Regions from separate parts of the Arthrobacter sp. UCD-GKA genome, predicted to be linked through region 2. Evidence: riboswitches for the same ligand, from Rfam matches in the RefSeq annotation. Region 2 holds a riboswitch; the other holds the start of a gene.
The links. A riboswitch is a leader RNA that binds a small molecule or an ion and turns the genes downstream of it on or off. The one in region 2 is predicted to bind glycine.
Positions count from the first base shown of each region.

Region 1 (5,552 bases), on a different contig from region 2:
AAGGGAGAGCATCTGGCTGGCGGTTGGATTATCCGAGGGGAAGAAGAGCGGACCGAAAACGAGGCCCGACATTGTGCCGTAGAGGAAATAGTCGTACCACTCGATGGTGCTTCCGACCGCGCTGCCCCAGAGAGCGCGCTTGCGGTCTTGATTGGTGACTTGGATGGTCACCGCAGATGTTTGGGCTGACATTTAGAACTCCTGTGTGAGTGATCAGGGAATGCCCTAGCTACGCTGCTGTGGCCTTCCTATGTCGATTTAGTTCGAGTTGACTAAGTCATGAGGATGACGGCCCGGCCCGCGCCGCCGCCAGACAAGTCGTCGAAAGCTTCGTTAATCTCATCGAGCGCGAAGCTGTTGCCCAGCATTGCGTCCAGAGGCAGTTTTCCTGCCAGGTACATCCGCAGGATTTGTGGAATCTGAACCGAGAGATTTGAGGAACCGTACAAGCTTCCTCGGATGGTCTTTTCCTGTTGGACCGCTTGATTCAGGGGGAAACGGATGTCGGTATTCGGGTTGCCCAGTCCAATTACGAAGGCGGTGCCTCGTGGACGCAGTGCGGTAACGGCCGCAGTAATGGTTTCTTCACGCCCGATCGCTTCGATGGCCCAGTGAACTCCCGTTTCAGTGATCTCGAGAACTTGAGTAACTAAGTCCACGAGTTTGCTGTTGATCGTGTGGGTGGCACCTAGCTCCCGCGCTTTATCAAGTTTCTGGTCGTCGATATCGGCAACGATGATGGGGTAGGCGCCGACTGCGGCTGCCCCAATGACTGCCGAAAGTCCGACTCCGCCGGCACCAACAATAAGCACGGATTCACCGGCAGCATGCGGCATACCGTTGAGTACCGTACCCATGCCAGTTACGACGGCGCATCCTACGATTGCCGCAATGGCTGAAGGAACTTCCTTAGGAACCTTGATGAGGGATTCTTCGGAAACAACGCACTCTTGCGCAAAGCAGGAAACACCCATGAGGTGATGGACAGCCGTGCCATCATGATCCAAGCGAGAACCGCCGCGCAGCAAGCCATTAGTGACGGCGTGGATCTTGCCCAGAGTGCAAAGCGCCGGACGACCAGAAGAGCAGTATTCGCAGGAGCCGCATCGAGGTCGCCACGTCATGATTACCTTGTCACCAACCGCCACGCTTCGGACCCCGTCTCCAAGTTCTTCGACAATCCCAGCACCTTCATGCCCCATGACAATCGGCGTCTTACAGGCCAGATCGTTCTTCATATAGTGAAGGTCGCTGTGGCATACGCCTGCTGCCTCTATCCGGACCCGGACTTCCCCAGGGCCCGGCGCGCTAATGACCAACTCGGTCACCCTCAGGGGCACATTGGGCTCTGTCATGACTGCGGCTTTCACAAACGACTCCTCGTAACGATTTTGTCGCTCGTGACGTTTGTCACGGCGACTAGGAAATAGCCTGTGATCACGTGTCGTTGAAGTCAAAAAATCGTCCCACTCAGTGGGACAGGTAATGCTAGAGGCTTGCCCAGTATGGCGTAGCCCGCACCTGACGGTTCAAGCCGAGCGTCGCGGCATGAACAGCCGGCCCCACTATGCGCATATCAACGCTACCTACCGGTGCGGTGATTGAGATTACTGCGAGCGCCGTTCCATCGCTTCGAAGGATTGGGCTCGCCGCACATGATAAACCTCCATGGGACTCTTCAACCTCGTAGGCAATGCCATCTCGGCGCGTACGTTCCAATTGGGCGGCCAATTCTTTTGGATCGACGATGGTCCGAGGCCCGATTTTTGTGAGGGCGCTACTGAGGACCAGTTCTTGGACTTCCGCGGCCGAGTGGGCCAATAACGCCTTGCCTCCAGCAGTGGCATAACTGGGCACCCTCCCGCCGATTCGTGAGGGAATACGAAGCTCTCGGTGCTTTCCGCGGAGGATCTCGATATATACGACATCCAAGCCATCAAGCACGCCAAGTTGCACTGTCAGACCAGTTGCTTGCCGAAGATCAGACATGGTGGCCAAAGCCAGTCGGCGCAGGTTCTTGGGCTGTTGTGCCCGTTCCCCCAATTCAAAACACTTCATGCCAATCTGGTATCCGGACTCGGTGTGGGCAACGAAATCATGCCGATCAAGGTCCACGAGTATCCGCGCGACAGTCGCCTTGGGCAGGCCCGTACGACGCGCAATTTCCGAGCCCGTCAACACCGGGTCATCAACATTAAACGTCTCGAGGATGACACCAATGCGATCGACCATCGAGACCGGTACCTGAGGGAGAGAAACAACCATGCGAATTATTATGCGTCTTACTCAGTGAGACATGCAACACAAATGAGCGAGGCGGCAGTTGTGTTTCTAAGTCCATTGAGGCGGATAGATCCTGCTGAGAAATTGATCATCATCTGAACACCAGCATTCATCGCCCTCTCGTTGAAACGAATTTAGCGGCAGCCCAGATAGCTTCAACACTGCTGAAGGGGTACGTTGCTGATAGCAACACTTGACTGCTCACCCAGGAGGGCATCTGCGATACGAGGCTTGGGAAATATCGTGCCTAGCAAGGCTGAGAGTAGGTTCCTCCGGCGCCTATTTGTGGTCGTTCTCGGTCAGTTCGATGACGAAGGTGCGGCGCTCGGTGATCAAGGCCTCGCGCATCACAAAGACCTCGCCTATGGCCATGCGTAAGACCTCGCCGGAGAACTCGGTCATCACCACGTCGTCCCCTTCGACAAAGCGCACTATGAGCAGCACTGGCGGTCCACTGAAATCGGGGCTTGAGATCGCGGGTCGTAGACTTCCTTGCCGTTGAGCCGAAAGTGGCCGAAGGCCCTCCACTCAGTGTCGCCGGTCAGGCACGAGAGGATTTAGGCGTGATCCGAATTGTTTAATCCGTAGATGTACTTCCTGGCGGTGTCTTTGTTGGCAGACATATTTAAAACCGCCGGGAATCGGGGTGTGGCGCTTCGATGGGCATCCGGCCCCGGTGTGCGCATCCGGTGATCGATAACAAGTGGACAGGCGAGGCCGCCATGCATTTTTTCAAGGCTAACCACCGGTTCATCTCGATGGAATGCTTGTCCGCCCGAAATCCATTCGATGCGCGAGGTATCTTCCGGAGCACCGCCCTCCTTACTCGATTGCAGGCGGACGAGGTTGGCTCCTTAGGCCATCGATGACCAGACGCAAAAATATTGATTCACGACTGCTTGGTCGGGAGAAACAAAAGAGCCACTGTGACCCGCGTCAAGTATTCTTGGTCGCACGCGGAAAAGCATCCGCACACAACTGAATAGTCTTCCGGTCACGCGCGGCTGGAGAGTCCCGGACACCACTCGGGCACCGAAGGGGCAAGCACCCGCAATCTCTCAGGTACCAGGAACAGCCGCGTGAGGAAACTCTGGAGAGCAGCCGCCGGGACCGGTGGCTCACCGACGAAGCACGCCGGTGCCATGGGGCACCGGTTTCACTTTCAGGTTCAGGACAGAGCGGGCACGGTGGCACCGGCATCACCCAGGGCCCGCATGCACCGCACTGACCCCTTCGATGAACGGTAGAACTCCCCCATGCACGTACCTGCCATATTGCCCGCCGCTGCGGACAGCAATTCCACGGACATCCTCGCCATAGCCAATTCGCCAGTCCTCTGGGCTTGTGCTGTCGGCGTCTTCCTGGTCATCGTCGTCCAGTCCGTCATCTATATGAAGGCCGCACGGATCGCTGCACCCCATGTCGGGATGAGCCATGCCGAATTGAAGACCAGCTTCCGCGCCGGCGCCATCTCCGCGCTTGGCCCCTCACTGGCAGTGGTCATGGTTGCCGTCGCCCTGCTGACGGTCTTCGGCACCCCCGCGGTGCTGGTGCGCATCGGCTTGATCGGCTCGGTGTCCTACGAGACCGCCGCCGCGGCAATCGCAGCCAACACCGCCGGAGCCGAACTCGGCGGGCCGACCTACACGCAGGCCGTCTTTGGCCTGGCCCTGGCCGCCATGAGCCTGGGCGGGGCCATGTGGATGATTGCCACGCTCATCCTGACCCCGCTGCTCAAGAAGGGCGACTCCGCGCTGCGCAAGGTCAACCCGGCCATCATGCTCGTGGTCCCGGGTGCCGCCATGGTTGCCGCCTTCATGGTGCTGGGAATCGGCGAACTGCCCAAGTCATGGATACACGTGGTCGCCTTCGTCTCCTCGGCCGCGATCATGACCGGTCTGATGGTCATCGCCAAGAAGGTCAACCGGCCCTGGATCAAGGAATGGGCCCTGGGCATTGCCATCATCCTCTCCCTGGCCATCACCTACGCGGCCACCCGCCTCTAATCGCAGCCAAGATTCCCAGGAGCACATCATGCCTCAGGCAACAGAAATCCACCAGGCGCTCGGCGCCTTCGACAAGACCACTTCCCGCTGGGGCCGGATCACCATGATCATTGGCCTGTTCTTCTCGCTGGCCGCCCCTGCCTACCTGGTCTTTTTTGCCGGACTGGACATCCAGGTCTCCGGCATCATCGCCGCCTTCGGTGCGCTGGCCGCGGTCTTCGGGGTCATCTGGATCGTCGAGCCGCTGACCTACTTCCCGATCCTGGGCGCCTCGTCCATGTACCAGGCGTTCATGATCGGCAACATCTCCAACAAGTTGCTGCCGGCGGCCATGATCGCCCAGGCCACCATCGGCGTAAAGCCCGGCACCCGCAAGGGCGAGCTGGCCTCGGTCGCCGCGATCTGCGGTGCCGCCACCGTCCACCTGGCCTCGCTGTTCATCTTCGTCGGACTGCTGGGCACCTGGCTGGTCAGCGTGATTCCCACTGACATCGTCCAGACCATCCAGTTCTACATCCTGCCCACCGTCATGGGCGCCGTGGTCGTGCAGGCGATCGTGAGCCAGAAGGCACCGCGCTCGGCGCTGATTGCCTTGGTCGTCTCGATCATCGTGGTCTCCGTGGCCTTCTTCTTCAAGCCCTTCGGCCTGTTCTCCACCGCTGTCGCCGTGATTGCCACGGCTGTTCTCGCCTGGGTGCTGCGCGACCGCAAGACCCTGGGGACACCGGAGGACGTACCGGTGCATGCAACCCCCGAGGGGCCGGTCTACTGACCGACGCACTCGGCTGCCCGGACCGGCCCGAGACCGAGCGCATCCACACCACAGTTACCGGCGGCGGCACTCCCGGGTGCCGCCGCCCCACCCAAGAGCAAGGAAACAACGCCCGATGACGAACACCATCCCGCCGGCCCTGGCACTGACCGAGGACTCGACCGCGGAAATGCACGAGACCTACAAGTACCTCCACGCCAACCCCGAGCTGTCCATGCAGGAACACCGGACCGCCGACTACCTGGCCAAGCGCCTGGAAGACCTCGGGCTCGAGGTGTTCCGCTGCGGCGGCACCGGGGTCGTGGGCATCCTGCGCAACGGCGAGGGACCGGTCATCGGCCTGCGCGCCGACACGGACGGGTTGCCGGTGCTCGAAGACACCGGGCTGGACTACGCCAGCACCGCCACCGGCTTCCTGGATGACGGCACCGAGGTCCCGACCATGCACGCCTGCGGCCACGACACCCACATGGCCACCGCGCTGAAGACCG
Region 1 covers NZ_MOLR01000004.1:555,412-560,963, forward strand. The annotation lists gene BLJ79_RS08825 (MFS transporter) at 1-192, opposite strand, end outside; gene BLJ79_RS08830 (zinc-binding dehydrogenase) at 273-1,355, opposite strand; gene BLJ79_RS22365 (IclR family transcriptional regulator) at 1,489-2,232, opposite strand; gene BLJ79_RS23540 (hypothetical protein) at 2,563-2,727, opposite strand; glycine riboswitch at 3,278-3,368, shown strand; gene BLJ79_RS08840 (DUF5058 family protein) at 3,540-4,289, shown strand; gene BLJ79_RS08845 (hypothetical protein) at 4,318-5,061, shown strand; gene BLJ79_RS08850 (amidohydrolase) at 5,177-5,552, shown strand, end outside.
Region 1: another riboswitch for glycine. It lies ahead of BLJ79_RS08840 (DUF5058 family protein); the one in region 2 lies ahead of BLJ79_RS10710 (hypothetical protein).

Region 2 (5,552 bases):
GCTGCTATCGTCAAGCACCACGGTCAAATACCACGGGAATACGAACCTGTGCCGGCGCGTTGGCCACCGTTGTGAAGAACATCGGATTTTTGTCATTCGGCCACTGGACCGACCACCCGTCCTCGGCCACGCGCAACGCGTCCGACGCGCTGCTGCAGGCCATCGACCTCGCGGTGGCGGCCGAGGAGCTCGGCGCGGACGGCGCCTACTTCCGCGTCCACCACTTCGCCGCGCAGCACGCTTCCCCGTTTCCCCTGCTCGCCGCGATCGGGGCGCGGACCAGCCGCATCGAAATCGGCACCGGGGTGATCGACATGCGCTACGAGAACCCGCTTTACATGGCGGAGGATGCCGGCGCCGCCGACCTGATCTCGGGCGGACGGCTGCAGCTGGGCATCAGCCGCGGTTCGCCCGAGCAGGTCATCGACGGGTGGCGCCACTTCGGTTTCTCCCCCGCGGCGGGCGAGTCCGACGCGGACATGGGCCGGCGGCACACCGAACGCCTGCTCGAGGTGCTCACGGGCGAGGGCTTCGCGGAACCGAGCCCGAACCCGATGTTCCCCAACCCGCCGGGACTCTTGCGCGTGGAACCGCATTCGGAGGGCCTGCGCGAACGCATCTGGTGGGGTTCGGGCTCCAATGCGACGGCCGTATGGGCCGCGAAGCTGGGCATGAACCTGCAAAGCTCCACGCTCAAGGACGACGAATCCGGCAAGCCCTTCCACGTCCAGCAGGCCGAGCAGATCGAGCTCTACCGCCAAGCGTGGAAGGAAGCCGGCCACCAGCGCGAGCCGCGGGTCTCGGTCAGCCGCAGCATCTTCGCGCTGACGGAAGAGCGGGACTGGCAGTACTTCGGCCGCGACCGCCACAGTTCCGACCAGATCGGCAACATCGATGCGAAGACGCGCGCGGTCTTCGGCAAGTCCTACGCCGGGGAACCCGACGAGCTGGCCAAGAAACTGGCCCAGGACGAGGCGATTGCCGCAGCGGACACCCTGCTGCTCACGGTCCCGAACCAGCTCGGCGTCGAGTACAACGCCCACGTGATCGAAGCGATCCTCACCCAGGTGGCGCCCCAGCTCGGCTGGCGCTGATCCCGCCGCCGGCGCGCGGGACCGAGGCGGAACTGCCCCGCGCCGGCGCGTCCCCGCCCTAGCCAACAGGGTATTTGCTGTTGCACAATCAGGCATGCACACTCCTGTCGACGAGAACCAGGGCCGGGACACGCTGCGCTACCTGCGCCTGATGCTCCTGGTCATTCCGCTGCTGCTCCTGGTGGCCATCGCCCTGTACGCCTGGTGGACCGGGAGCATCGGGGACTCCATCAGCTCCTACTACATCGGCCCGGCCAGGAACCTGTTCGTGGCGATGATGGTGACCACCGGCGTGCTGCTGGTGGTCTACAAGGGACCGCCGCTGGAGGACCAGGCGCTGAACCTCGCCGGCTTCTACGCGATGTTCGTCGCCTTCGTCCCCGCCGGGCTGGGCCAGACCCTTGGCACCCTGGACCCCGCCGCGGCACGGGAGCTCATCCGCTCGATCCAGGTCTCCGTGGTTGCGGTGCTGGTCGTGGCGGTGGCATTCGGGTGGCTGGAGTGGAAGACCCGCAGCTGGTCGTCGCGCTCATTGCTGCAACGCACGGAAACACGGTGGCTGGCCGTGGCAGGCACGCTGCTGCTGGCGGGGTTCCTGGTGCTGTTGCTGTGGCGGACGCTCGAAGGCAAGGACTTCGTCGGCGTCCACCTTGCCGCAGCCCTGCTTCTGCTCGCCAGCATGGGCATCGCGATCGCCAGCCACCTGGGCAGCAGCAGGCTTGGTGACACCGACACCAGCGGCGGGCGGGCTGGCCACTATGCGGGGCTGCTGGTCCTGATGGCGCTGGGCGTGGTGGCATGGGCCGTGTTGGCCGCGCTCGGGGTCAGGCAGGCGGTCTTCTTCGTCGAGTGGTACGAAATCGCACTCTTCCTGTACTTCTGGTACCTCGAGACCCGAAGGACCTGGAACCCCGTCCCCGCCCCGGAAACCGGGACGGGCCGGCACGCGGCCGCATGACGCCGGGGCCGCCCCCCACGGGAAACGGCCCCGGCGCGGACCGGAATGCTACCGCTACTTCGCGGCGGGCTCCTTCACATCCGCCTCCAGCACCGCGCCACCGGCATTGAACGATGCCGCAAGCATGCGTTCCTGGGCGACCTTGGCCTGGTGCAACGCCCGCAATTCGGCGTGCTTGGGCTTGGAGCGCAGGATCGCGTAGCCGATGCCCAGTGCCACGAACCAGATCGGGGTGAAGAGCAGCGCGGCCAGGGTGTCAGCCTGCGTGGTCAGTGCCCAGAGGATGAAGCCGAAGAAGGCCAGCACCACGTAGGGCATGAACGTTCCGCCGGGCATCTTGAACTTGCTGGCCACGTGCAGCTGCGGGCGGCGCTTGCGGTAGACCAGGTAGCTGATGAGGATGATCGACCAGACGAACATGAAGCACAGCGCTGAGATCGTGGTGACCAGGGTGAACGCCTCCGCCACGCCACCCTCGGCGTAAAGCAGCGCCACGCCGGCGAGCAGGAACATGCAGGAGAACAGCAGCGCGTTGCGCGGGACCTTGGTGCGGGAGAGCTTCGCGAAGCCCCTGGGGGCGTCGCCCTCCTCGGCCAGGCCGTGGATCATGCGGGAGGTCGAGTAGATGCCGGAGTTCGCACTGGAGGTCGCGGAGGTGAGCACCACGAAGTTCACGATGCCTGCGGCGCCGGCCAGGCCGGCCAGGGCGAACATGCCCACGAACGGGGACTCCGCGGCACTGAACAGCTTCCACGGCTGGACGGCCATGAGGATGACCAGGGCACCGACGTAGAAGAAGAGGATGCGGATCGGAATGGAGTTGATCGCCTTGGGCAGGGTCTTCTCCGGGTCCTTGGTCTCGGCCGCGGTCGTACCGACAAGCTCGATGCCGACGAACGCGAACACGGCGATCTGGAAGCCAGCAACGAAGCCCATGAAGCCGGTCGGGAACATCCCGCCGTCGTTCCAGAGGTTCGCGAAGGAGGCAGTGGCCCCGTTGTTCTCGAAGCCGGTAATGACCATGACCAGGCCGACGACGATCAGCGCGCCGATGGCGACGATCTTGACCAGGGCGAACCAGAACTCGGTCTCGCCGAAGTTCTTCACGCTGGGCAGGTTGAGGGCCACGAGCAGAAGGATGCAGGCCACGGCGGGGATCCATAGCGGCAGGTCCTTCCACCAGAACGCGACGTAGTGGGAGATGGCCACCACGTCCGCGATGCCGGTGACCACCCAGCAGAACCAGTAGGTCCACCCCGTGAAGAAGGCGGCCCACGGGCCCAGAATGTCCCCGGCGAAGTCGGAGAAGTTCTTGTAGTTGGTGTTGCTCAACAGCAATTCGCCCATCGCGCGCATCACGAAGAAGAGCATGAAGCCGATGATCATGTACACGAAGATGACCGAGGGCCCGGCCACCGCAATGGTCTTGCCGGATCCCATGAACAAGCCGGTGCCGATGGCACCGCCGAGCGCGATCAGTTGGATGTGGCGGTTGGAGAGCCCACGTTCGAGGTGGGGCGCGGAACTGTTCTTGCTCATGCTGTTGCCTTCCAGATTGGTGCCGGTGCTTCGGTGGCGTGCCATGGACGATTCCCTAACGGTTCTCGCCGACGGGCGCGATGCCCTGGAACAAGGACTTCGCGTTGTTCTCCGAGGCAACCATTCCCAGGCCGGTGCGCTTGCAGGAGTGCCCTGCGGTGCGGTGCTCGGCATTCCCGGGGGACCGCAGCGCGGATTCACGGTGCAGGCCGGCGGGCGCACCAAAGGGCGACCGGGCAGTGGCGTGGGTGGTTGGCGTCATTGGAGGAACTCCCGAATCGCGCGCGGACGGGTCCGCGCTGTTCTTGGATCCTCCCCAATCTGTTGACGTACCTGAGAGTTTCCATCCCGTCCGCAAGGGGATCGGGACTTGCTCCTTCGGTGAGCACGGACCAGACCGTGCTTCTTTCCAGATTCGCCTCTTCGTGGCGGTACGGGGGCCTGAGAGTTTCCTGGGGAGGAATTGCTCCTACGGCGCCCGTCCAAGGCGCGGACGGATCTCTCCCGCCACGTGTCAACGGCGATATTTTGTGATTGCAGTCATAACTTACTGCGCAGTGGCCTGTGGTGCAACTCACAAGCCTTTTGTGTCATCGCCCGCGAAACATGTCGCGGCGCCCCCGAAAAAGAGCCCACCCCGCGGCTGCGGCCGTCACATGAGCCAAAAAGCCAAGTCAGCGATGGGTGCAACAGCCACGGTCCGTTGGCCGGTCGTTTAGCTGCTGGAGTTCAGGACCTGCAACGCCGCATGCAGGCCGCTGCGGCACCCCCGCCGGGTCTGGTTCCGCCCGCGCAATGGTTCGGCTTCCCCCAGCGCATCCCAGAAGCCCTCCGTGGGCATGGATGACGGACGAAGAATGAACCAGCAGTCGGCCAGCGGATCCGCCGGACCCGGGATGCCGGCATCGGCCAGCGTGGTCGCGATCTCCCGGGAGTCCCCGACGCGTTCGGCGCCTGCCCCGTCCCCGGCCTCGCGCGGCAACCGGTACACCGCACCCGGCACGCCCAACTCGAGGATTCCGGCAACGGCCAGGAACCCGAAATCGCTGCGCGGCACCTCGACCGCTCCCGGCGGTGGAGCGGCCACGGGAACCGATTTCCAGTCAACGCCGTTCATGTTTCCTCCTCGATCGCCGGACCGGCACTCGCACCGCCCCGCGCGGCCAGCCCAACCGACTCGAGACGAACACGATAGGCCAAGGACGCAGGCCGGCATTGATGCCGGAGCGGACGGCCGCGCCGGGTCACAGCGGCTGGCGCCGCACCAGGCGCGTGCCGGTCTTGACCAGCATCAGGACCAGCAACAGGATCCCGACGTAGCCGTTGACGACATAGACGATGTTGACCATCTGGGAGAACGGCAGGACCAGGCCGATCACTGTGCCAACCACTGCCAGCGCGATGGTCAGGTACTTGAAGCGCGGCGTCTTGTCGGCGAAGAAGCGCGAGGAGACTGTCCACAGCAACGGCACCGCGGTCGTGTAGATGCCCGCGAGGATCATCACGGAAATCCCGGCGGCAAGGACCGGGCTCACGTCCTTGGCCAGCACGAGCATCGGGATCTCGGTCCCGCCGACTCGCACAATGTTCGCCAGCAGGCCCAGGCCAACAATGATGCAGGCCACCGAAAACGCGATCGACCCTGCCAGGGCCCCGGAGGACGCCTCCTTGCGGTTGCGTGCAGTCTTGCCAAGCGCGGTCAGGAAGGCCGCGAGCCAGAGCATACAGAAACCCACGTAGGACAGGCCGGCCATGAACCAGTTCGTGGAAGCCTGGGTCAAATCAAGACCCGAAAGCAGGGCGTTGCCCTCCGCGATCCCGCCCGGGTTGCGGAAGATTCCCAACAGTCCGAGGGCAATGGCGACCACAACGATCACCGGACCGATCTTCCCGATGACATCGACCAGGGACTTCAGGCCAAACCACACGCTGATGCCCACGACCACCGCCAGTCCGATGCC
Region 2 covers NZ_MOLR01000005.1:244,936-250,487, reverse strand. The annotation lists gene BLJ79_RS10725 (LLM class flavin-dependent oxidoreductase) at 72-1,094, shown strand; gene BLJ79_RS10720 (hypothetical protein) at 1,189-2,052, shown strand; gene cycA (D-serine/D-alanine/glycine transporter) at 2,107-3,591, opposite strand; gene BLJ79_RS10710 (hypothetical protein) at 3,647-3,853, opposite strand; glycine riboswitch at 4,011-4,108, opposite strand; gene BLJ79_RS10705 (hypothetical protein) at 4,307-4,708, opposite strand; gene BLJ79_RS10700 (YkvI family membrane protein) at 4,836-5,552, opposite strand, start outside.